DNA from 3 places in the Pseudomonas salicis genome. Region 2 is predicted to be linked to each of the others. Evidence: predicted binding sites of a transcription regulator. Region 2 holds the regulator's gene; each other region holds the start of a gene.

Region 1 (7,454 bases), on a different contig from region 2:
AATGCCTATCGCGAATGAATTCGCTCCCACAGAAGTCTTGTCCAGCCCACCCAGAGGAGCCGTCGCGCACGTAGAAAACGAAAATAGAAATAAATTCTAAAATCTGTTGAAGTAGAAATTATTTTCCAATAGAGTCATTTCCAGGTTGCCGAATCTCGACGTTCAGACCGTTTCCACCGTCTGATCGAACGAAACAAAAACAAGAAAGCCAAGAAGACAGGTACCGTCGATGAACATGCTCAAATCAGCCGTCAAGGTCTGCCGTTCCGCATCACGTTCGCTGCTTGCCCATTCCCGGGCGCTGTCCCGCCTGACCCCCGCTATCACGTTCGACAAAACCCTTGAAATCCTCGCCCGCGTCCTCTGCGTTCAAAGCAGCGGCGTGATGGTCTGTGGTTCGGCGAGTGCGTCGGTGGCCCATTTTCCAAGCCCGGATTTTGCCAGCCCAAAAAACACCCTCTGAACACCCGCAGTCGTTAGCCAATTCATACAACAACAAGAATTTGGAGAAAGACCGTACATGAACACCAAAGCCCGTTTTACCTCCCTGGCACTGGCCCTGATGCTCAGCAGTGGCGCCACTCTGGCGGCCGACCTGAAAATTGGCGTGGCCATGTCGCAGTTCGATGACACCTACCTGACCTATATGCGCGAAGACATGGGCAAAAAGGCCAAGGACATGGGCGGCGTCGACCTGCAGTTCGTCGATGGCCGCAACGACGTCAACAAACAGCTCGACCAGGTGCAGGAGCTGATCGGCAAAAAAGTCGATGCACTGATCGTCAATCCGGTGGACACCGCCGCCACCGCGCGCATCACCAAGGCCGCCACCGCTGCCGGGATTCCGCTGGTCTACGTCAACCGCCGTCCGGATGATCCGAAGCTGCCCGCAGGCGTGGCCTCCGTGACCTCTGATGACAAGGAAGCGGGCCGTATGCAGATGCAATACGTCGCCGACAAACTGGGCGGCAAAGGCACCGTGGTGATTTTGCTGGGCGAGCTGTCGAACAACTCGACCCGCGACCGCACCGAAGGCGTCAAAGAGGTCCTGAAAAAATACCCGGACATCAAAATTGCCGAAGAACAGGAAGGCGCCTGGGGTCGGCAGAAAGGCATGGACATCACCAACAACTGGCTGACCCAAGGCCGTGATTTCAGTGCCGTGCTTTCCAACAACGACGAAATGGCCATCGGCGCCTCCATGGCCCTCAAGCAAGCGGGCAAGAAGCAAGGCGACGTGCTCGTGGCCGGTGTCGACGGCACCCCGGACGGCCTGGCTGCTGTCAAGAAGGGCGACCTGACCGTGTCGGTGTTCCAGGACGCCAAAGGGCAGGGCGAAGGCTCCATCGACGCCGCTGTGAAACTGGCGAAGAAGGAAACGCTGCCGCAACAGGCCATCGTGATCCCGTTCAAGCTGATCACGCCTGAAAACGTCAGCACGTTCAAATAACGTCCACACCACGACGACGGACAGGACGCAGAGGCGGGTCTTCCCCCTCTGCGCCGATGTCGCCTGAGGAGCCTGTGACCATGTTCGCATCCGCTACTGCTTCGACCGCTGCCCCGGCCAGCGCCACCGCCGACCGCGCGGCCACCGCTGCCGAGCATCCCTACCTGCTGGAAATCACCCACATCAGCAAAGGCTTTCCGGGCGTGGTGGCGCTGGACGACGTGGAACTGCGCGTCCGCCCAGGCAGCGTGCTGGCGTTGATGGGCGAGAACGGTGCGGGCAAGTCCACCCTGATGAAAATCATCGCCGGGATCTACCAGCCGGACACCGGCGAAATCCGCCTGCGGGGCAAACCGGTGGTGTTCGAAACCCCGCTGTCAGCCTTGCAGTCGGGCATCGCGATGATCCATCAGGAACTCAACCTGATGCCGCACATGACCATTGCCGAGAACATCTGGATCGGCCGCGAGCAGCTCAACGGTTTTCACATGGTCGATCACCGCGCCATGCACCGCTGCACTCAAGAATTGCTGGACCGCCTGCGCATCGACCTCGACCCGGAAGAGCACGTCGGCAATCTGAGCATCGCCGAGCGGCAGATGGTCGAGATCGCCAAGGCCGTGTCCTACGACTCAGACGTGCTGATCATGGACGAACCGACTTCTGCCATCACCGAGAAGGAAGTCGCCCACCTGTTTTCGATCATTGCCGACCTGCGGGCGCAAGGTAAGGGCATCATTTACATCACCCACAAAATGAACGAGGTGTTCGCCATCGCCGACGAAGTGGCCGTGTTCCGCGACGGCGCCTACATCGGCCTGCAGCGCGCCGACAGCATGGACGGCGACAGCCTGATTTCGATGATGGTAGGGCGCGAACTGACCCAGCTGTTCCCCGAGCGTGACACGCCGATGGGCAAGCTACTGCTCTCCGTTCGCAACCTGTCGCTGGAGGGGGTGTTCAAGGATGTGTCCTTCGATTTGCACGCCGGTGAAGTGCTGGGCATCGCCGGTTTGATGGGATCGGGGCGTACCAACGTCGCCGAAACGATCTTTGGCATCACCCCGTGCACCGGCGGCGAGATTCAGCTGGACGGCGCGCCGATCAAAGTCACCGACCCGCACTTCGCCATCGAGAAAGGCTTCGCGCTGTTGACCGAAGATCGCAAACTCAGCGGCCTGTTTCCGTGCCTGTCAGTGCTGGAAAACATGGAGATGGCGGTGCTGCCGCATTACGTCGGCAACGGCTTCGTGCACCAGAAAGCGCTGCGCGCCCTGTGCGAAGACATGTGCAAAAAATTACGCGTGAAGACGCCGTCTCTGGAGCAATGCATCGACACGCTGTCTGGCGGCAATCAGCAAAAGGCCTTGATTGCGCGCTGGCTGATGACCAATCCCCGGGTGCTGATTCTCGACGAACCGACCCGAGGCATCGACGTCGGCGCCAAGGCCGAGATTTACCGGCTGATTTCCCTGCTGGCCAGCGAAGGCATGGCGGTGATCATGATCTCCTCGGAATTGCCGGAAGTGCTGGGCATGAGTGATCGGGTCCTGGTCATGCACGAAGGTGAAATGATGGGCACGCTGGACCGTGCCGAGGCAACTCAGGAGCGGGTCATGCACCTGGCGTCCGGCAATTCGATCCACTAAAGGCCTGTCACTGGCCCCTCGTGGGTCGTAACAAGAATAAGAGGCACACATGAAGATGAACGCGATCCTGGAAAACAAACCCGCCGTGGCGCCGACCAAGCACAAACGTCGGATGCCTACCGAGCTGAGCATCTTTCTGGTGCTGATCGGCATCGGCCTGATCTTCGAAATCTTCGGCTGGGTCGTGCGGGATCAGAGCTTTCTGATGAACTCCCAGCGGCTGGTGCTGATGATCCTGCAAGTGTCGATCATCGGAATGATCGCCATTGGCGTGACACAGGTGATCATCACCACGGGCATCGACCTGTCGTCCGGCTCGGTGCTGGCGTTGACGGCGATGATCGCGGCCAGTCTCGCGCAATCCTCCGATTACACCCGCGCTGTATTTCCTTCACTGACCGACCTGCCGGTGTGGATACCGGTCATGGCCGGATTGGGGGTGGGGCTGTTGGCCGGGGCGATCAACGGCAGCATCATCGCCATCACCGGGATTCCGCCGTTCATCGCCACCCTCGGCATGATGGTGTCGGCCCGTGGCCTGGCGCGTTTCTACACCGGCGGCCAGCCCGTGAGCATGCTCAACGATTCCTACACCGCCATCGGTCAGGGCGCGATGCCCGTGATCATCTTTCTGGTGGTGGCGGTGATCTTCCACATCGCCCTGCGCTACACCAAATACGGCAAATACACCTACGCCATCGGCGGCAACATGCAGGCGGCGCGCACCTCCGGGATCAACGTCAAGCGTCACTTGGTGATTGTCTACAGCATCGCGGGCCTCTTGGCCGGGCTTGCCGGTGTAGTGGCCTCGGCAAGGGCTGCGACGGGGCAGGCAGGGATGGGCGTTTCGTACGAACTGGATGCGATTGCGGCCGCTGTGATCGGCGGCACCAGCCTGGCGGGCGGCGTCGGTCGGATCACCGGCACCGTGATCGGCGCGCTGATTCTCGGGGTGATGGCCAGCGGCTTCACCTTCGTCGGCGTCGATGCCTATGTGCAAGACATCATCAAAGGCCTGATCATCGTCGTCGCGGTGGTCATCGACCAGTACCGCAACAAACGCAAGCTCAAACGCTGATGTCGTGATGCCAGTCGTTTGATGAACGTGAAAAGGGCCCGCAGAGGGGCCCTTTTCGTTTTTCTGCCGGTTTGAACCGAACGGCCGATGGCCTGTCAGACAGCGTCCAGAAAGCCGGTGTTGGCAGGCCGGACGCCATCGCGAGCAAGCTCACTCCTACAGGGTTACGCGTGCCTGTAGGAGTGAGCTTGCTCGCGATAACGGTGCCGAATCCGATGAGCTTGTCATGGCAGACACAGGTTGAAACACCGGTTTGGCTCAACGCCACCGGGGATTTAGGGGGTTGTTGAGCGAATCTTGTTCAATTATGTTGCCGAGTACGAAACCCGGCCTTAGACTGCCGCCCCTCGTAAATTGAGTGCCGGGTGCGCTTGGAGACGACGGCGCTGGTGACTCGCGACCTTTACGATCGGGCCAAGGCGCTCCCTTGATTCGCCCTAATGCACGTTTTTTTATAGAGAAATCAATGACCAAGGAAAAGTTGCTGGCGATGCCGGCCGATGACTACATGAACGCGGAGCAACACGCATTCTTCATCGAGCTGCTGCAAGCCATGAAAGTGGAAATCCACGAGCGCATCGAGCAGAGCCGTATCGCTATCGAAAGCCTGGACACCCCGGCTGATCCCGCTGATGCCGCTTCCGTCGAAGAAGAGCGTCACTGGCTGGTCAACGTGATCGACCGCGATCAGCGCATGCTTCCACAGCTGGAAATGGCGTTGACCCGTATCGCCGAAGACACGTTCGGCTGGTGCGATGACAGTGGTGAGCCTATCGGTCTGAAGCGCCTGCTGATCAGCCCGACCACCAAATACTGCATCGAAGCTCAGGAACGCCACGAGCAGATCGACCGCCACCAGCGCCAGGCCTGATCCGCCCGCTGTGGTTCAAAGCCCGATTGCCTTGCGAGGCCGTCGGGCTTTTTGTCGCCTGCGATTTGTGATTCTGATCGCTCCGGATGAAGCGGACAAAAATCCGACCGACTACCACTAATGACTCATGGCGCATGGCCGCCATCTGACGTTTAATGCTTTCAAAATAATGATAAGCAGGGTGGGTCAAGGATATGACGGCTAATGGCATGGGCACCGGGTCGCGTTCGTTACCCGCACAATCGGCGGCGAGCGTATTGCCCGCTGCAAACCCCCGCTGGCTGGGGCTTTGCCTGCAAAGTCTCGCGTTATGTCTGCTGTTTGCTGCCATGGCGTGGGGCGAACTGTCAGTCTATGTGTGCCTGCCCCTCGGCTTGCTGACCCTCTGGTTGCCGCGCTTTATCCCTGCCCGAACAATCGTTGAGCCTGCTGGCCAGCCCGACGATGCCCTGGAGCGCCTGACCCGCGACCTGTCCCGCAGCACCAGTCACAACGCCCTGTCAGCGGCGGCGGTGGCGTTTTCGGTCAAGCAACTGGCAAGCAAGCTGCAATCCCAGGTCGATGCCGCCGAGCAGATCGTCAGCAGCGCTGACGTGATGATCGCCACTGAGCGCGCCACGTCGTCCCTCAGCCAGCAAGCGTTGGGCGCGGCCAGTGAAGTGCGGCAAAGCAGCGACGCCGGGCTGATCGTACTTAATGCCTCCATCGCTTTGATGCATCAACTCAGCGAGCGCGCCGACAGCAGCCGTCAACTGATCGAAGCCCTGAGTCAACGCAGCGAAGACATTCAACGGGTGACGTCGGTCATTCAGTCAATTGCCAGCCAGACCAATCTGCTGGCGCTCAATGCTGCCATCGAAGCCGCTCGGGCCGGTGAGCACGGGCGCGGTTTCGCTGTCGTGGCCGACGAGGTGCGTGGGCTGGCGGGCCGAACGGCCACCGCCACCGGCGAAGTCGGGGAGATGGTCGCCGACATCCAGCAGCGCACTGCGCAAGTGGTCGAGCAGATTCGCCAGTTGGCGGGGGACCTGGACAGCGGCGTCGGGCAGGTGGAAACCACGGGCCGTCAATTGGCGAGCATTGCGCAGTTGGCCGCCGGGGTGGAAGGGCAGGTCAGCGAGATCGCCTCGGGCGCGGAGAACAATCAAGGGCAATTGAGCAGCCTGTTCGTGGCCATTGAACAAATGCGCAGCGACCTGGCGATCAGCGACGACCAGACCCGTCAATTGGCTAAATCTGCCGTGCAGATGGAGGGCCAGGCCGAGACCATCAGCGAGCGGCTGGCGGAGGTGGGTCTGGAAGACTATCACCAGCGCATCTACGACCTCGCTCGTGAAGGGGCGAGTGAGATTGCCCGTCGCTTCGAGCAGGACATCGACCAGCACCGTGTCAGCCTGGATGACCTGTTTGATCGTCATTACCAGCCCATTGCCAACACATCGCCGCCCAAATTCCAGACCCGGTTTGACCGCTACACCGACCAGGTCTTGCCTTCCATCCAGGAGCCGTTGCTGACCCGGCATGAAGGCCTGGTGTTCGCCATCGCCTGCACCCAGCAGGGTTACGTCCCGACCCACAATCTGGCGTTCAGCCAACCCCTCACCGGCGATCCTGCCGCCGACACGGTGCACAACCGCACCAAGCGTAAATTCGACGATCGCACTGGCATTCGCTGCGGCAGCCATCAACAGCCCATGCTCTTGCAAACCTACACCCGCGACACCGGCGAGCTGATGCACGATCTCTCTGTGCCGATCATCGTCAAGGGAAGGCATTGGGGCGGGTTGCGGCTTGGGTATAAACCCGGTAGCGGCGCGCTCCACGGGTGACACCGTAAGCTTCCCGATCATCGGCCCGGGTAATGCTCCGGCCTGATGTCCCTTGGCACAAATGAAAAACCAAGAAGTAATATTTATATATTGTTTGTGCCGATATTAAATGTTTAGGTGTGTTTGTTGTTTGTCAGTGATTACGTCTTCCGTTGTGGGAAAGAAGGGGCGCAATTTTTTAATGGTCTGATATTTAAGTGGGAAGTTTCTGAATAACTACTTGCTGTATTGACGTTTTCGGAGGTGCAATCATTCTGTGAGTTATATGTCTGGATATGTAAAAAGTTTATTCGGACTTTAACAAACCCTCACAGGTAATTACACATGACAGCACTACACTGGGGTACAGGTTCGAGCAGCGCGGCGGGTAAACTCGGGGTCATCGTCCGCATCGGCGTTTTCTTTGACGGGACGGGCAACAACCGCGTCAACAGCCAGATCGGGGCCGACTGTCAGGCCATGGCGGAAATCTACAAGGGTGAGCACATCAAGGAGTGCGGAGGACGCCACTCTGACCCTTCCAGCAGTTACAGCAATGATTTCACTAACATTGCGAGGCTGGCTGACTTATATCGGC
Region 2 (7,454 bases):
CACGATGGGGGCCGGAAAGTTCGCGGGCAATTGAGTCAGTACGCGTTGCAGCGCCACCGGGCCGCCGGTGGACGTGCCAATCGCGACCAGCTTGTAGGCCTTGCGCTTGGGCGCGGGCGACGTCGGCGAGTGGGCTGCCGGTGCACGGGTCGGCGCGGGGGCTGGCGCAGGTCGGGTCGTGGCACCGGGCGTCGGGGCCGGACTGCGCAGCGAACCGGTCGCCAGGGCCGGTGCAGCCGGTGCGTGAGACGGGGCCGCGGGCGCACTGCTGTAACCGCTGAAACGACGGTTGCTGCGGGAAATGGTATGCACCTTTTCGCACAGCATTTGTTTGACCTTCTCGGGGTTGCGCGAGATGTCTTCGAAATTCTTGGGCAGGTAATCGACCGCACCGGCATCCAGCGCATCCAGAGTCACCCGGGCGCCTTCGTGGGTCAGCGAGGAGAACATCAACACCGGAGTCGGGCAACGCTGCATGATGTGACGGACTGCGGTAATGCCATCCATCATCGGCATTTCGTAGTCCATGGTGATCACATCGGGCTTCAGGGCCAGGGCCTGCTCGATCGCTTCCTTGCCGTTGGTGGCGGTGCCGACCACTTGAATCGTTGTGTCAGAGGAAAGAATTTCCGAGACGCGCCGGCGGAAAAAACCGGAATCGTCTACCACCAGAACCTTGACTGCCATAAACACTCCGTAGGGCCTGTCCCCTCAGGGGCCATCCCGTTTCATCAACCTCTGATCCACCCGTCTTTCAAGGATGGATAACGAACCTGTGGGAGCGGATTCATTCGCGAAGCGGCGGGACAGACGCTACAGAAGTGTCGCCTGACCGATTTTCGCGAATCAATTCGCACCCACAAGGTTCACTGCATACCGGGCATCAAATACGCCGCGCGGCGTACCGCTTGAGCATGCTCGGCACATCGAGAATCAGCGCGATGCGGCCGTCACCGGTGATGGTGGCGCCGGACATGCCTGGCGTGCCTTGCAACATCTTGCCCAGCGGTTTGATCACGACTTCTTCCTGACCCACCAGTTGATCGACCACGAAGCCGATGCGTTGGGTGCCGACGGAAAGGATCACCACGTGACCTTCGCGTTGCTCCTCGTGCGCAGCCGAGCTGACCAGCCAGCGCTTGAGGTAGAACAGCGGCAGCGCCTTGTCACGCACGATCACCACTTCCTGACCGTCGACGACGTTGGTGGTCGAGAGGTCCAGGTGGAAGATTTCGTTGACATTGACCAGCGGGAACGCGAACGCCTGGTTGCCCAGCATCACCATCAGGGTCGGCATGATCGCCAGGGTCAACGGGACCTTGATGACGATCTTCGAGCCTTGGCCCTTGGTCGAGTAGATGTTGATGGTGCCGTTGAGCTGGGCGATCTTGGTTTTCACCACGTCCATGCCCACGCCACGGCCCGACACGTCGGAAATCTCGGTCTTGGTCGAGAAGCCCGGCGCGAAGATCAGGTTGTAGCAGTCGGTGTCGCTCAGGCGATCCGCCGCATCCTTGTCCATCACCCCACGCTTGACCGCGATGGCGCGCAGCACCGCCGGGTCCATACCTTTGCCGTCATCGGAAATCGACAGCAGGATGTGGTCGCCTTCCTGTTCCGCCGAGAGCACTACGCGACCGCCACGGGCTTTGCCCGATGCTTCGCGCTCTTCCGGCGATTCGATGCCGTGGTCAACCGCGTTGCGCACCAAGTGGACCAGCGGGTCGGCCAGGGCCTCGACCAGGTTCTTGTCGAGGTCGGTTTCTTCACCGACCAGTTCAAGGTTGATTTCTTTCTTGAGCTGACGGGCCAGATCGCGAACCAGTCGCGGGAAGCGACCGAAGACTTTCTTGATCGGCTGCATCCGGGTCTTCATGACGGCGGTTTGCAGGTCAGCGGTGACCACGTCCAGGTTGGACACGGCCTTGGACATGGCTTCATCGCCGCTGTTGAGGCCCAGGCGCACCAGACGGTTACGCACCAGCACCAACTCGCCGACCATGTTCATGATTTCGTCCAGCCGCGCGGTGTCGACGCGCACGGTGGTTTCGGCTTCGGTCGGGGCCTTGTCGGCGGCTGCCGGTGCAGGTGCCCGGGCCGGTGCTGTCGGGGCCGGTGCTGCCGCTGCAGGGGCTGGCGCAGCGGCCGCTTTTGCAGGCGCAGGTGCCGCAGCCGGAGCAGGCGCGGCCGCCGGTTTGGCTGGCTCGGCTTTGGGGGCCTCGGCCTTGGCCGGTTCGGCTTTTTTCACGGGTGCCGTGGCAACGGGCGCGCTCGCGGCAACATCCGCCGAGAAGGTGCCCTTGCCATGCAGTTGGTCGAGCAGCGCTTCGAATTCGTGATCGGTGATTTCATCCGACGCCGGGGCGCCGGACTCGGCAGCGGCAGGCGCGGCCGCCACTGGAGCAGGGGCAACGGCTGTCGCTGTGTCGGCGGAAAACGAGCCTTTGCCGTGCAGTTGATCAAGCAACGCTTCGAATTCGTCGTCGGTGATTTCATCGCTGGCAGGCGCGGCAGCCGGCGCAGAAGACGCAGCCGGTGCAGCAGCAGGCGCCACGGCATCGACCGCGAACTGGCCTTTGCCATGCAGTTGATCCAGCAGGGATTCAAATTCGGCGTCGGTGATTTCGTCGCTGGCGGCTTCCGTTGCAGGCGCAGCGGGTGCCGGTGCCGGTGGCGCAGACACGGCTGCGCTCGCCGCTTCCGCCTTCACGGCATTCAGCGAGTCCAGCAGTTGTTCGAATTCGTGATCGGTGATGTCGTCGGAAGGCGCTTCGGCCACCTCTTCAACTACCGGCGCAGGGGCAGCGGCGATTTCGTCGGCAGACGCAGGCTCGGCCAGACGCGACAGCGCGGCGAGCAGCTCTGGCGTGGCCGGGGTCACGTCCGAACGCTCACGGACCTGGCCGAACATGCTGTTGACGGTGTCCAGTGCTTCGAGCACGACATCCATGAGTTCCGCGTCGACCCGGCGCTCACCTTTGCGCAGGATGTCGAACACGTTTTCGGCGATGTGGCAGCATTCGACCAGCTCGTTGAGCTGGAGGAAGCCTGCGCCCCCTTTTACAGTGTGAAAACCGCGAAAAATTGCATTGAGCAGGTCCGCATCGTCCGGTCGGCTTTCCAGCTCGACCAACTGTTCGGACAACTGCTCCAGAATCTCGCCGGCCTCTACCAGAAAATCCTGAAGGATCTCTTCATCGGCGCCGAAGCTCATTGGGGGTGCTCCTAAAATTAACCGTCAACCGATCCAGGAGCTGCGTCGATGGCCTGCGCGCATTGCCTTCGTCGAGACATTGGCGCGCAAGCCCACAGCCACTTTCACATAGAACCCTGGCTCTGGATTTCAGAAGCCGAGGCTGGATAGCAGATCGTCTACATCATCCTGACCGGATACGACGTCTTCACGTTTATCGGCATGAATCTGCGGACCTTCACCCTTGGAATGAAGTTTTTCCTGTTCTTTTTGCTTACGGAACTCTTCCTGGTCGTGTTCGATCCCGGCGAAGCGATCGACCTGACTGGCCATCAGCACCAACTTGAGCAAATTGCTCTCGACTTCGGTCACCAGCGTGGTCACACGCTTGATCACCTGGCCGGTCAGGTCCTGATAGTCCTGAGCCAGCAGAATGTCGTTCAGGTGACTGGCGACCTCGTGGGTCTCCTTCTCGCTGCGGGTCAGAAAACCTTCGACGCGGCGGGCCAGATCACGAAACTCTTCAGCACCGATTTCGCGGCGCATGAAGCGGCCCCAATCGACGCTCAACGCCTTGGCGTCGGCGCTCAGGCCGTTCATCAGCGGTGTGCTCTGCTCCACCAGGTCCATCGTGCGGTTGGCCGCGCCTTCAGTGAGGCGGACAACGTACGACAGACGCTCGGTGGCATCCGTGATCTGCGACACTTCCTCGGCTTGCGGCATGTGCGGGTCAATCTGGAAATTGACGATTGCACTGTGCAGCTCGCGCGTCAGCTTGCCCACTTCCTGATACAGGCCGCGGTCCCGGGTCTGATTAAGCTCATGGATAAGTTGCACGGCGTCGCCGAACTTGCCTTTTTCGAGGCTGGCGACCAGTTCTTGTGCGTGTTTCTTCAGGGTCGACTCGAAGTCACCCATTGTCGAATCTTTGGAATCCATAGCGCCCTCACAGCGGACATCAGGAATTGACGCGCTCGAATATCTTCTCGATCTTTTCTTTGAGCACCTGAGCCGTGAAAGGCTTGACCACGTAACCGTTCACGCCCGCCTGAGCGGCTTCGATGATCTGCTCGCGCTTGGCTTCGGCGGTCACCATCAACACAGGCAGGTGACGCAGACGTTCGTCGGCACGCACCTGACGCAGCAGGTCGATGCCGGACATGCCAGGCATGTTCCAGTCGGTCACCAGAAAGTCAAAAGCACCGCTCTGCAGCATCGGCAATGCGGTGGTACCGTCATCTGCTTCGGCCGTGTTGGTGAACCCAAGGTCACGCAACAGGTTTTTTATGATCCGCCGCATCGTTGAAAAGTCATCAACGATGAGGATTTTCATGTTCTTGTCCAATTCGACCTCCAAGCAGTCTTTAACGCGCCCAGTGCCTGGACGCGCGTTCAATCAATACCGGCAACATCGCTCCACCGGTCACACGAAAACGAGGGGGCCTTTCGAAGAAACACGTGATGAGCGCCACGGAAAAAGTCCGAAGACCTGATCCCAGCGGCTCCTGCCTTGTCCCTTTTGCTTCCCACACAACGCCTTGCACAGCCGGCCTTACCACCCAAAACGCAGGCATCTTTGTGAAAAGACGGGCCCGCGTCAATGCGTCAACGCGCGCGCCATTCTCCCAACCGGCCCCGCAGACGTGCGGCGCACTGGCTATGCAGCTGGCTGACACGGGATTCGCTGACCCCCAAGACCTCCCCGATCTCTTTGAGGTTCAGCTCTTCGTCGTAGTACAACGCCAGCACCAGGCGCTCACGCTCGGGCAAGTTGGCGATGGCGTCCGCCAGCGCGCTCTGGAAACGTTCATCTTCCAGATCCCGCGACGGTTCGAGCGACTGGCTCGCGCCGTCCTCGTGCAACCCTTCATGCTCGCCGTCCTGCAACAGGTCGTCGAAGCTGAACAAGCGGCTGCCCAAGGTATCGTTCAGAATCCCGTAGTAATCGTCGAGACTCAATTGAAGTTCGGCCGCAACTTCATGATCTTTAGCGTCGCGACCGGTTTTCGCTTCAATTGCACGAATCGCGTCACTGACCATGCGCGTATTGCGGTGGACCGAGCGTGGCGCCCAGTCCCCCTTGCGCACTTCATCGAGCATCGCGCCGCGAATACGAATGCCGGCGTATGTCTCGAAACTCGCACCCTTGGTGGAGTCGTATTTGGTCGACACTTCGAGCAGGCCGATCATGCCGGCCTGGATCAGATCCTCGACCTGCACGCTGGCCGGCAGACGCGCCAGCAAGTGGTAGGCGATGCGCTTGACCAAAGGGGCATAGCGCTCGATCAGCTCATACTGAGAATCTTTGGACGATTTGCTGTACATGCGATAGCCACTTGCAGTCATGACACAGGCCCTGCACTGGTCTGATGAACCAGGCGCTCAACGAAAAATTCAAGGTGGCCTCGCGGGTTCGCCGGCAATGGCCAGGTATCGACCTTCTGCGCAATGGCCTTGAACGCCAGCGCGCATTTGGAACGTGGAAACGCTTCGTACACCGCACGCTGTTTCTGCACGGCCTTGCGCACGCATTCGTCGTACGGCACGGCGCCGACGTATTGCAGGGCCACGTCGAGGAAACGGTCGGTGACCTTGGTCAGCTTGGCGAACAGGTTGCGGCCTTCCTGCGGGCTCTGCGCCATGTTGGCCAGCACGCGGAAACGGTTCATGCCGTAGTCGCGGTTCAGCAGTTTGATCAGCGCGTAGGCGTCGGTGATCGAGGTCGGCTCATCGCAGACCACCAACAGCACTTCCTGCGCGGCGCGCACGAAGCTGACCACCGATTCGCCGATCCCGGCAGCGGTGTCGATCACCAGTACGTCCAGGTTGTCGCCGATGTCGCTGAACGCCTGAATCAGACCCGCGTGTTGCGCAGGGCTCAGGTGAACCATGGTCTGGGTGCCCGACGCCGCAGGCACGATGCGCACACCGCCCGGGCCCTGCAACAGAACATCGCGCAGCTCGCAGCGTCCTTCGATGACGTCCGCCAAGGTGCGTTTAGGGGTCAGCCCCAACAATACGTCAACGTTGGCGAGACCCAGATCGGCGTCCAGCAACATGACGCGACGTCCCAACTCGGCCAGGGCCAGCGAGAGGTTCACTGACACGTTGGTCTTGCCGACGCCACCTTTGCCACCGGTCACCGCGATAACCTGTACGGGATGCATGCTGCCCATGTTAATTTTTTACCTTGTCTTGCTTAGACCAAAGCCACATTTCGGGCTGCACGTTCACTGCGTGAACAATGCTTGGCAGACCATCGATGCAGGTATATTCCACTGTCATTTTCCTTACCTAGCCCGCGCGCTTGCCGGGGCTGTGATAAAGATCCGCAAACATATCCGCCATCGCTTCCTCGCTAGGCTCCTCCTGCATCTGAACGCTGACAGCCCTGCTGACCAACTGATGCCGACGTGGCAGATGCAGATCATCCGGAATGCGCGGGCCATCGGTGAGATAGGCCACGGGCAATTCATGTGTCACCGCCAGGCTCAGCACTTCGCCGAGGCTGGCGGTTTCGTCGAGCTTGGTCAGGATGCACCCGGCCAAACCGCAACGCTTATAACTGTGGTACGCCGCCGTCAGCACCTGCTTCTGGCTGGTGGTGGCGAGCACCAGGTAATTGCGCGCCTTGATCCCGCGACCGGCCAGACTCTCCAGTTGCAGGCGTAGGGCCGGATCACTGGCTTGCAAGCCGGCGGTGTCAATCAACACCACACGCTTGCGCAGCAACGGCTCCAGCGCCTGAGCCAGCGATTGACCGGGGTCAACGTGGGTCACCGGCACATTGAGAATGCGGCCCAGCGTCTTGAGCTGTTCCTGCGCCCCGATGCGGAAGCTGTCCATGCTCACCAGCGCGATGTTTTGTGCGCCGTACTTCAACACGTAACGCGCCGCCAGCTTGGCCAGCGTCGTGGTCTTGCCCATGCCTGCCGGGCCGACCATCGCAATCACACCGCCCTCTTCCAGCGGCTCGACATCCGGCGTGACGATCATGCGCGCCAGGTGCGCCAGCAACATGCGCCAGGCGTGGGGCTGATCGTCGGTGTCCGGCACCATCGCCAGCAGGTCACGGGACAGAGGCCCCGACAGACCGACGCGTTGCAGACGGCGCCACAGGTTCGCCTGTTGCGGGCGGCTGCCTTGCAGTTGGTTCCAGGCCAGCGAACCCAGCTGGACTTCCAGCAGTTCACGCAGGCCATTCAATTCAGAGCGCATCGAGTCGTACGCACGCTGGCTGATGCCCGGCTCGGCCGATTGA
Region 3 (7,454 bases), 110 kb from region 2:
ATCGGACCTGACCGTGGCGTCGGTGCTGTCGGGTAACCGCAATTTCGAAGGCCGCGTGCACCCCTTGGTGAAGACCAACTGGCTGGCCTCCCCGCCCCTCGTCGTCGCTTATGCGCTGGCCGGTAGCGTGCGCGTGGACCTGAGCAGCGAACCGCTGGGTGAAGGCAGCGACGGCCAGCCCGTGTACCTGCGCGACATCTGGCCGACGCAAAAAGAAATTGCCGACGCCGTACTGAACGTCAGCACCGGCATGTTCCACAAGGAATACGCCGAGGTCTTCGCCGGTGACGCGCAGTGGCAAGCCATCGAAGTGCCACAGGCCGCGACTTACGTGTGGCAAGACGATTCGACCTACATCCAGCATCCGCCGTTTTTCGACGACGTGGCGGGTCCATTGCCGGTGATCGCTGATGTGGAGAAAGCCCGCGTGCTGGCGATTCTGGGTGACTCGGTAACCACCGACCACATTTCGCCTGCCGGTAACATCAAGGCGGACAGCCCGGCCGGTCGCTACCTGCGCAGCAAAGGCGTGGAGCCAAAAGACTTCAACTCCTATGGCTCCCGTCGCGGCAACCACGAAGTGATGATGCGCGGCACGTTCGCCAACATTCGCATCCGCAACGAAATGCTGGGCAACGAAGAAGGCGGCTACACCCTGCACGTGCCGACCGACGAGAAACTGCCGATCTACGACGCCGCCATGCGTTATCAAAAGGAAGGCACGCCGCTCGTGGTCATCGCCGGTCAGGAATACGGCACCGGTTCCAGCCGTGACTGGGCCGCCAAAGGCACCAACCTGCTGGGCGTGAAAGCGGTCATTGCCGAGAGCTTCGAACGTATCCACCGCTCGAATCTCGTGGGCATGGGCGTCTTGCCGCTGCAATTCAAGAACGGTCAGAGCCGCAAGACCCTGGAATTGACCGGCAAGGAAATCCTCAACATCACCGGCCTGACCGACGCGACGCTGCAACCGGGCATGAGCCTGACCCTGCAGATCACCCGAGAAAACGGCCAGCAAGAAAACGTCGACGTGCTGTGTCGGATCGATACCCTGAACGAAGTCGAATACTTCAAAGCCGGGGGGATTCTGCATTACGTACTGCGGCAGTTGATTGCGTCGTAACGCCCTACCGTAAGGCGCTTGCCCGTTATCGCGGGCGAGCGCCCTGCTCAGTGTTCTCAGATACACCGCGGGCACCGATTTTGCTGTCGGTGCCCGACAGATCGCAGGCAAGGTGGAGCGCCACCCCGGCACTCCTACGACCTTCGGCCAGAATCAAAAGCTTGATCCGCCCCGCTCACCTGCTTCTGCCGAAGGCGTAGGAGCTGGCTTGCCTGCGATCTGTCGCGCAGCGGCAGCAAGGCCTGAAAACTCGATTGACCTGACACCCCACACAGCCCGCCCCCACCACACCCCGCTCCACCGACAATACTTTCAGCCCTTTCCCACAAGCACCCACGTTTAAACAACGCTAAAATCGCCGTCCTTATCCCACGTTCAAGGACGACCCCATGCCAGTGCTGCGCTGGAGCGCGCTCACGCTGCTGACCCTCGGTTATTGCATCGCCTGGGTGTATGGCCAGCTGAGCCTGCCGGTGGTCGTCACGTTCGGGCTGTTGATCATGGCGGGGATCTGCGTCGTCCATTTCCGACACTGGGCCGTTCGCGGATTCGGTCATGCCCTGTTCATCGCCCTCGCGGCGGGTCTGGCCTGCCATTGGCTGCCGGGCTTCTTCAGCGCCCGGGTCATCGCCGCAGCGCGTTTCACTCCCGAAGCCGCGCCCTTTTCGATGTACCTCAACCTCGACAAGCCCCTGATCGGCTTCTGGATCATCCTCGCCTGCCCCTGGGTGTTCGCCGGGTTCAATCTGCGCCGATCACTGATCACCACTGGCCTGACCCTGCCGGTCACAGTCATCGCTTGCCTCGCTACGGCGGTGGCGCTGGGACTCGTGGGCTGGACGCCGAAATGGCCCGAGCAAGGGGGTATCTGGGTGCTGAACGATCTGCTGCTGGTCACGATGACCGAAGAGCTGATCTTTCGCGGCTATCTGCAGGGCGGCCTCAGCCGTTTGCTCGCGCGAATGCCAAACGCCCCCACGCTGGCACTGCTCATCAGCTCGTTGCTGTTCGGTGTGATGCACCTCGGCGGCGGTTGGCAATGGATGATCCTCACCAGCATGGCCGGACTCGGGTATGGCATCGCATACCGATATGGCGGATTACCGGCGGCGGTCATCACTCATTTTGGGCTCAACCTTGCGCACTTCAGCCTGTTCACCTATCCGATGTTCGACCGATGAGCGTTGACCTGCGGCAAACCGTCCCATGACGCAGTTCACAAAATGCTTAATTTCCTGACAACAGGGCCGATAACACCTCAAAGCCTTCCCGGATAGAACAGCTTATGCGCAATAACCAGCCCATCACCCAACGCGAACGGACCTTCCCGGCACAGCAGCGGTTGATTTCGACCACGGATGCTCGCGGCGTGATCACCTACTGCAACGACGCCTTCGTCGAGATCAGCGGCTTCACCCGCGACGAATTGCTCAAGGCGCCGCACAACACCGTGCGCCATCCTGACGTTCCGTCCGCCGTGTTCGAACACATGTGGAGCACCCTCAAACAGGGTCTGCCATGGATGGGCATCGTCAAGAATCGCTGCAAGAACGGCGACCATTACTGGGTCAACGCGTACGTCACGCCCATCTTCGACGGCAAACAGGTGGTGGGCTTCGAGTCGGTGCGCGTCAAACCCACCGCCGAACAGATCCGCCGTGCCGAATCGCTGTATCAACGCCTGAACAACGGCAAGTCAGCCGTCCCGAGCCGCGACACCTGGCTGCCGGTGCTGCAGGACTGGCTTCCGTTCATTCTGGTCAGCCAACTGAGCTTCCTGATCGGCGTCTGGCTTAACTCCTATTGGGGCTTCGCGCTCGCGGCGGGACTGTCCGTGCCGTTGGGGCTGCTGGGCCTGAGCTGGCAGCAACGCGGCATCAAGCGCCTGCTGCGTCTGGCGGATCAGACCACGTCGGACCCGCTGATCGCGCAGATGTACACCGACAGCCGTGGCGCCCAGGCCCGTCTGGAAATGTCCATCCTGAGCCAGGAAGCCCGCCTCAAAACCTGCCTCACGCGTTTGCAGGACACTGCCGAACACCTGAATTCCCAGGCGCGCCAGTCCGACAGCCTGGCCCAGGCCAGTTCCAACGGACTGGAACGTCAGCGCGTGGAAACCGAACAGGTCGCGACCGCGATCAACCAGATGGCGTCCACCACCCAGGAAGTCGCCAGCCACGTTCAACGCACCGCCGACGCCACCCAGCAAGCCAACGAACTGACCCGTCGCGGCCGCACCATCGCCAGTGAAACCCGCGAGGCCATTCAACGCCTCTCGACCTCGGTCGGCGAAACCGGCCTCACCGTCACGCAACTGGCCAAGGACAGCGACGAAATCGGTGGCGTGGTCGACGTCATCAAAGGCATCGCCGACCAGACCAACCTGCTGGCCCTGAACGCTGCCATCGAAGCCGCCCGCGCCGGCGAAATGGGCCGTGGCTTTGCAGTCGTGGCGGACGAGGTTCGCCAACTGGCGCAACGCACCACCGAATCCACGGGCCAGATCCATTCCCTGATCGCCAAACTGCAAGCCACGGCCAACAACGCTGTGCAAACCATGGCCACCGGCCGCCGCCAGGCGGAAGAAGGCGTCGAACAAGTCATGGAAGCCGACAAGGCGCTGGTGGGGATCAGCGACGCCGTGGCCAACATCACTGACATGACCACGCAAATCGCCGCCGCCACCGAAGAACAAAGCTCGGTCGCCGAAGAGGTCAGCCGCAACATCAGCACCATCGCTCAACTGGCCGACCAGACCTCCGACGAAGCCCGCCGCTCCGCCGACCTCAGCGCCGAATTGACCAACACTGCGCTTAGCCAGTATTCGCTGGTAGAACGTTTTAACCGCTAATCAATAGTCAGCAAAACTCCAGCCCCGGCAGCGACCCTGCCGGGGCTTTTTATTGCGTGGTGAAAAAGTAGGAAGTTTCCGAAGTTGCAAGTTCAGTGCTGTTTTTGCGGAATTGGAGCGAAATGTAGGGTTGACAGAAAGTCGGGATCGCTATTAGTTGAAATTCAGATCGCGATATATATGTACCACCTCTGGAGTGAATTCGCTGATCTAACCCAATTAATAAAAGAGCACCCACTGGCGAAAAATCTGATGAGTGCTCGATGGAGAATGTTATGAATGACATGAATGTCAAAGCGCCGATTCCACTTCCACCTGCAATCGTGCCTGTTGCGTATGAAGATGGGTTGTTGAAAGTGGCGGACTTGAATGCCCCTATTGCCGTTAAAGTTGGGGTGTGGCCTGCGGCCGAAACCGGATATACGGTGCGGTTACATCTGAATGGCAAACCCGTGACGGACGAACGCGTCATTTCCGACGACGACAAGCCTGGCGATATTCTCACACTGCATGTAGCCGAGAACCTTCTACAGAATGACGGCGCCTACAACCTTCTGTACCGAATCTACAGCCCCTTTTCAGATCTGGAAGACTTCTCACCCTCCGTTACGCTGAAGGTCGACCGCACCCCACCAGGCGGCCCACTCCTCGGCCCCGTGTTCTTCGCAGAAGGTGAATTCAACGGCAACACCCTCGCCCTCGTCCCCGGCTACGCCGGCATCGAAGCAGGCGACCTGATTCGCACCCTGTGCAACGGCGTTGCCGGCCCAACCCATACCGTGCAGGCAGACGAACTCACCCTGCGCCCCATCGAAATCGTTTTCGAAAAAGCCTTCCTGCAAAGCCTCGCCGCGCAGTACGTGGACATCGACTACACAGTGACCGACCGGGCGGGCAATGAGTCGATCCGATCCTTGCCCAAGACGCTCACGCTGATCTCGTAACACTGACCGGCGAACCCACCTGCCGGACAAACACAACACGATCACCTGATCAATCAGGCACCCGTTCCGCCAGAGAACGCGGACGACTGTGCCTTATGGAGAATGATATGAACGACATGAATGTCAGAGAACCGATCCCCCTGACGCCTGCGGTGGTGCCCGCAGCTTATGAGGATGGGTTGTTGAAAACCGCGGATTTGAATGCGCCCATTGCAGTGCAGGTAATGGTCTGGATCGGGGCCATGACCGGCTATACCGTGCGACTGGATCTGGATGGCGTGCCTGTAACCGAGGAACGCGTCATCACCGACGCTGATAAACAGGGCGATATTCTTACACTCGACCTGCCCGAAACGTACTTGAGAGATGAAGGCCTCCATACCCTTGAGTACCGAATTTGTAACCCCCTTACCGGGGATGAAGTGTTTTCACCCTCAATCCCCCTGATCGTCGACCGAACCCCTCCCGGCGCTGCGCTCCTTGCTGCGATGATGTTTCCTCGTGCCAGCTTTGGCGCGCGTGCGACCGCGCGGGTCCCTGCCTATTTCGGCATGGCAGCTGGGGACACGATCCAAACCCTCTGCAACGGCGTGCCCGGCCCAGTCCACACCGTGGTCGCGGAGGAACTCTCGCTGGCTCCCATCCAGATCGCCTTCGAAGAGCACTTCCTGCTGAGTCTCGCGGCACCCGAGGTCGTCGTCGATTACTCAGTCACGGACCGCGCAGGCAATGAGTCGATCCGGGCAGTGCCGGTAACGCTGTCACTGGTGCCGTAACCACCACCACGCACATCACAGCCCGGCAGGCCAAGCCGCCGGGCACACCTACACGCTCATCCGAGCAATCAAGCACCCGTTCCGCAAGCGAATGCGGACGATCGTGCCTTATGGAGAAATGCCATGAACGACATGAATGTCAAAAAACCCATCCCACTCCCGCCCGCCGTCGTGCCTACAGCCTATGACGATGGATTGCTGAAAACCGCTGACTTGAATGCCCCTGTTGCCGTGCAGGTTGAAGTCTGGCCTGCGGCTGAAACAGGCTACACCGTGCGGCTGAACCTGGACGGCCTGCCCGCAACCGAAGAACGCGTCATCACCGCCACTGACAAACCCGGCGATATCATTACGCTGTACCTCTCGGAAAATCACCTGTTGAAGGACAAGCGCTACTCCCTTCAGTACCGGATCTACAGCCCGATTGGTGAGTCGGAAGACTTCTCTCCGGCAATCCCCCTGATCGTCGACCGAACCCCACCCGGCGCCGCGGTCCTCGCCCCGCTGTTCTTCGCCGAGGGCTCGATCAACGGCGACGCCAACGCCATTCTTCCCGGCTACGCGGGCATGGCCATAGGCGACGTTGTTCGCACCCTGTGCAACGGCATTTCCGGCCCGACCCACACCGTGCAAGCGGACGAACTCACCGTGCGCCCCATCGAAATCGTCTTCGAGGCAGACTACCTGCTGGGCCTCGCAGCCCAAGAGGTGACCATCGAGTACGTTGTCGTCGACCGCGCAGGCAACCCATCCTTCAATTCCTTACCTGTAACAATTTCCCTCACTATGTAATGTCATGACCGCTGAAATTAATTAGATCATTTGACGTGCCACTCCCCCTTCATTTGAAGGAGGAGCGGCCCAATTACGTCGAAATTCGAACGCCGGGGAATTATTTTTTTCTCGCTTATTTCCCTTTTGCCTACAACGATTGAGGACTATGTGAAGCCGCAAGCACGCTCCAAGACCTTGGATGCGGTACATATGTACTTACACCCCCGTCAAATTCGACTAAATATGCCGTAATGCATAAAACAGGTTCCGCTTCAAGCGTTGTAAATGACGCTGCGGACACATTCAACCTCTGCACGGGGCTCGATTGACAGTGACAGGTCATGACTTGAACATATGCAGCCGGGGCACGCAGCCCCACAACGATGTTTGTCGTCGTTGTAACCTCTGTTATCACAACCCCATCCAATTCAGGGAACTTTAATGGAAGATGAAAAGGATATTCCGCCATCTGTAAATCCGACTGACATCGCTCGGAACAAGGATGAAACATCTGCGGAAGATCAACTGGCGAATGCTGACGAACGTGTGGACGGGTCGACTTTTAACTTTGATTCGATACCGCATTACGAAGATTTGCGCGCCATTCTCCCGCCTGGCGCCACATCCAAGGACATCGCCACGTTCTACAGCGAACACCTCGAGCACGTTCTGGGTTTCCCTTGGGAAATCGATGAAGAGGCTCGAAAGGCGGCCCCTTCGTTGCCTCCGCCGTCCCTGGACGGCGGAAGAAACGGTGAGGTCTCCACCGCACAGCTCGCCAAGGGTGTGCTGATTACCGTACCGCGTTCTTCAAAGATCTGGGTCACTGATCAGCTCAAGATGCGCTGGGGGAAAAGCACGTTCTACACCACGGTGCCGCCCTCCAAATCACGAAAAGGGCCACGTCTGATTCAATTTCTCAACGCTGGAGGAGTACCAAACGACCGTACCGGGTTGATCGATATTCGCTACGAAGTGGTCCGTCG

The links. Region 2 encodes FliA, which starts transcription of late flagellar genes. Its sites were predicted from a motif close to CTAAAGTTTNNNNNNNNNNNGCCGNTAA; they were not measured.
Region 1: ACWKWE_RS18285 (methyl-accepting chemotaxis protein) is a predicted target of FliA. The motif match lies at 5,166-5,193, and genes of this name have one in related genera.
Region 3: ACWKWE_RS26630 (methyl-accepting chemotaxis protein) is a predicted target of FliA. The motif match lies at 2,350-2,377, and genes of this name have one in related genera.

Annotation. Positions count from the first base shown of each region.
Region 1 is NZ_JBSKHU010000004.1:806,846-814,299, forward strand. Features, by position in the region: gene ACWKWE_RS18260 (hypothetical protein) at 230-463, shown strand; gene ACWKWE_RS18265 (sugar ABC transporter substrate-binding protein) at 521-1,450, shown strand; gene ACWKWE_RS18270 (sugar ABC transporter ATP-binding protein) at 1,531-3,099, shown strand; gene ACWKWE_RS18275 (ABC transporter permease) at 3,155-4,177, shown strand; gene ACWKWE_RS18280 (TraR/DksA family transcriptional regulator) at 4,644-5,048, shown strand; gene ACWKWE_RS18285 (methyl-accepting chemotaxis protein) at 5,258-6,877, shown strand; gene ACWKWE_RS18290 (T6SS phospholipase effector Tle1-like catalytic domain-containing protein) at 7,202-7,454, shown strand, end outside.
Region 2 is NZ_JBSKHU010000008.1:87,201-94,654, reverse strand. Features, by position in the region: gene ACWKWE_RS26175 (protein-glutamate methylesterase/protein-glutamine glutaminase) at 1-687, opposite strand, end outside; gene ACWKWE_RS26170 (chemotaxis protein CheA) at 884-3,214, opposite strand; gene ACWKWE_RS26165 (protein phosphatase CheZ) at 3,344-4,132, opposite strand; gene ACWKWE_RS26160 (chemotaxis response regulator CheY) at 4,152-4,526, opposite strand; gene fliA (RNA polymerase sigma factor FliA) at 4,799-5,539, opposite strand; gene fleN (flagellar synthesis regulator FleN) at 5,536-6,369, opposite strand; gene flhF (flagellar biosynthesis GTPase FlhF) at 6,488-7,454, opposite strand, start outside.
Region 3 is NZ_JBSKHU010000008.1:193,816-201,269, reverse strand. Features, by position in the region: gene acnA (aconitate hydratase AcnA) at 1-1,123, shown strand, start outside; gene ACWKWE_RS26635 (lysostaphin resistance A-like protein) at 1,513-2,304, shown strand; gene ACWKWE_RS26630 (methyl-accepting chemotaxis protein) at 2,409-3,974, shown strand; gene ACWKWE_RS26625 (hypothetical protein) at 4,250-4,918, shown strand; gene ACWKWE_RS26620 (hypothetical protein) at 5,026-5,694, shown strand; gene ACWKWE_RS26615 (hypothetical protein) at 5,818-6,486, shown strand; gene ACWKWE_RS26610 (hypothetical protein) at 6,910-7,454, shown strand, end outside.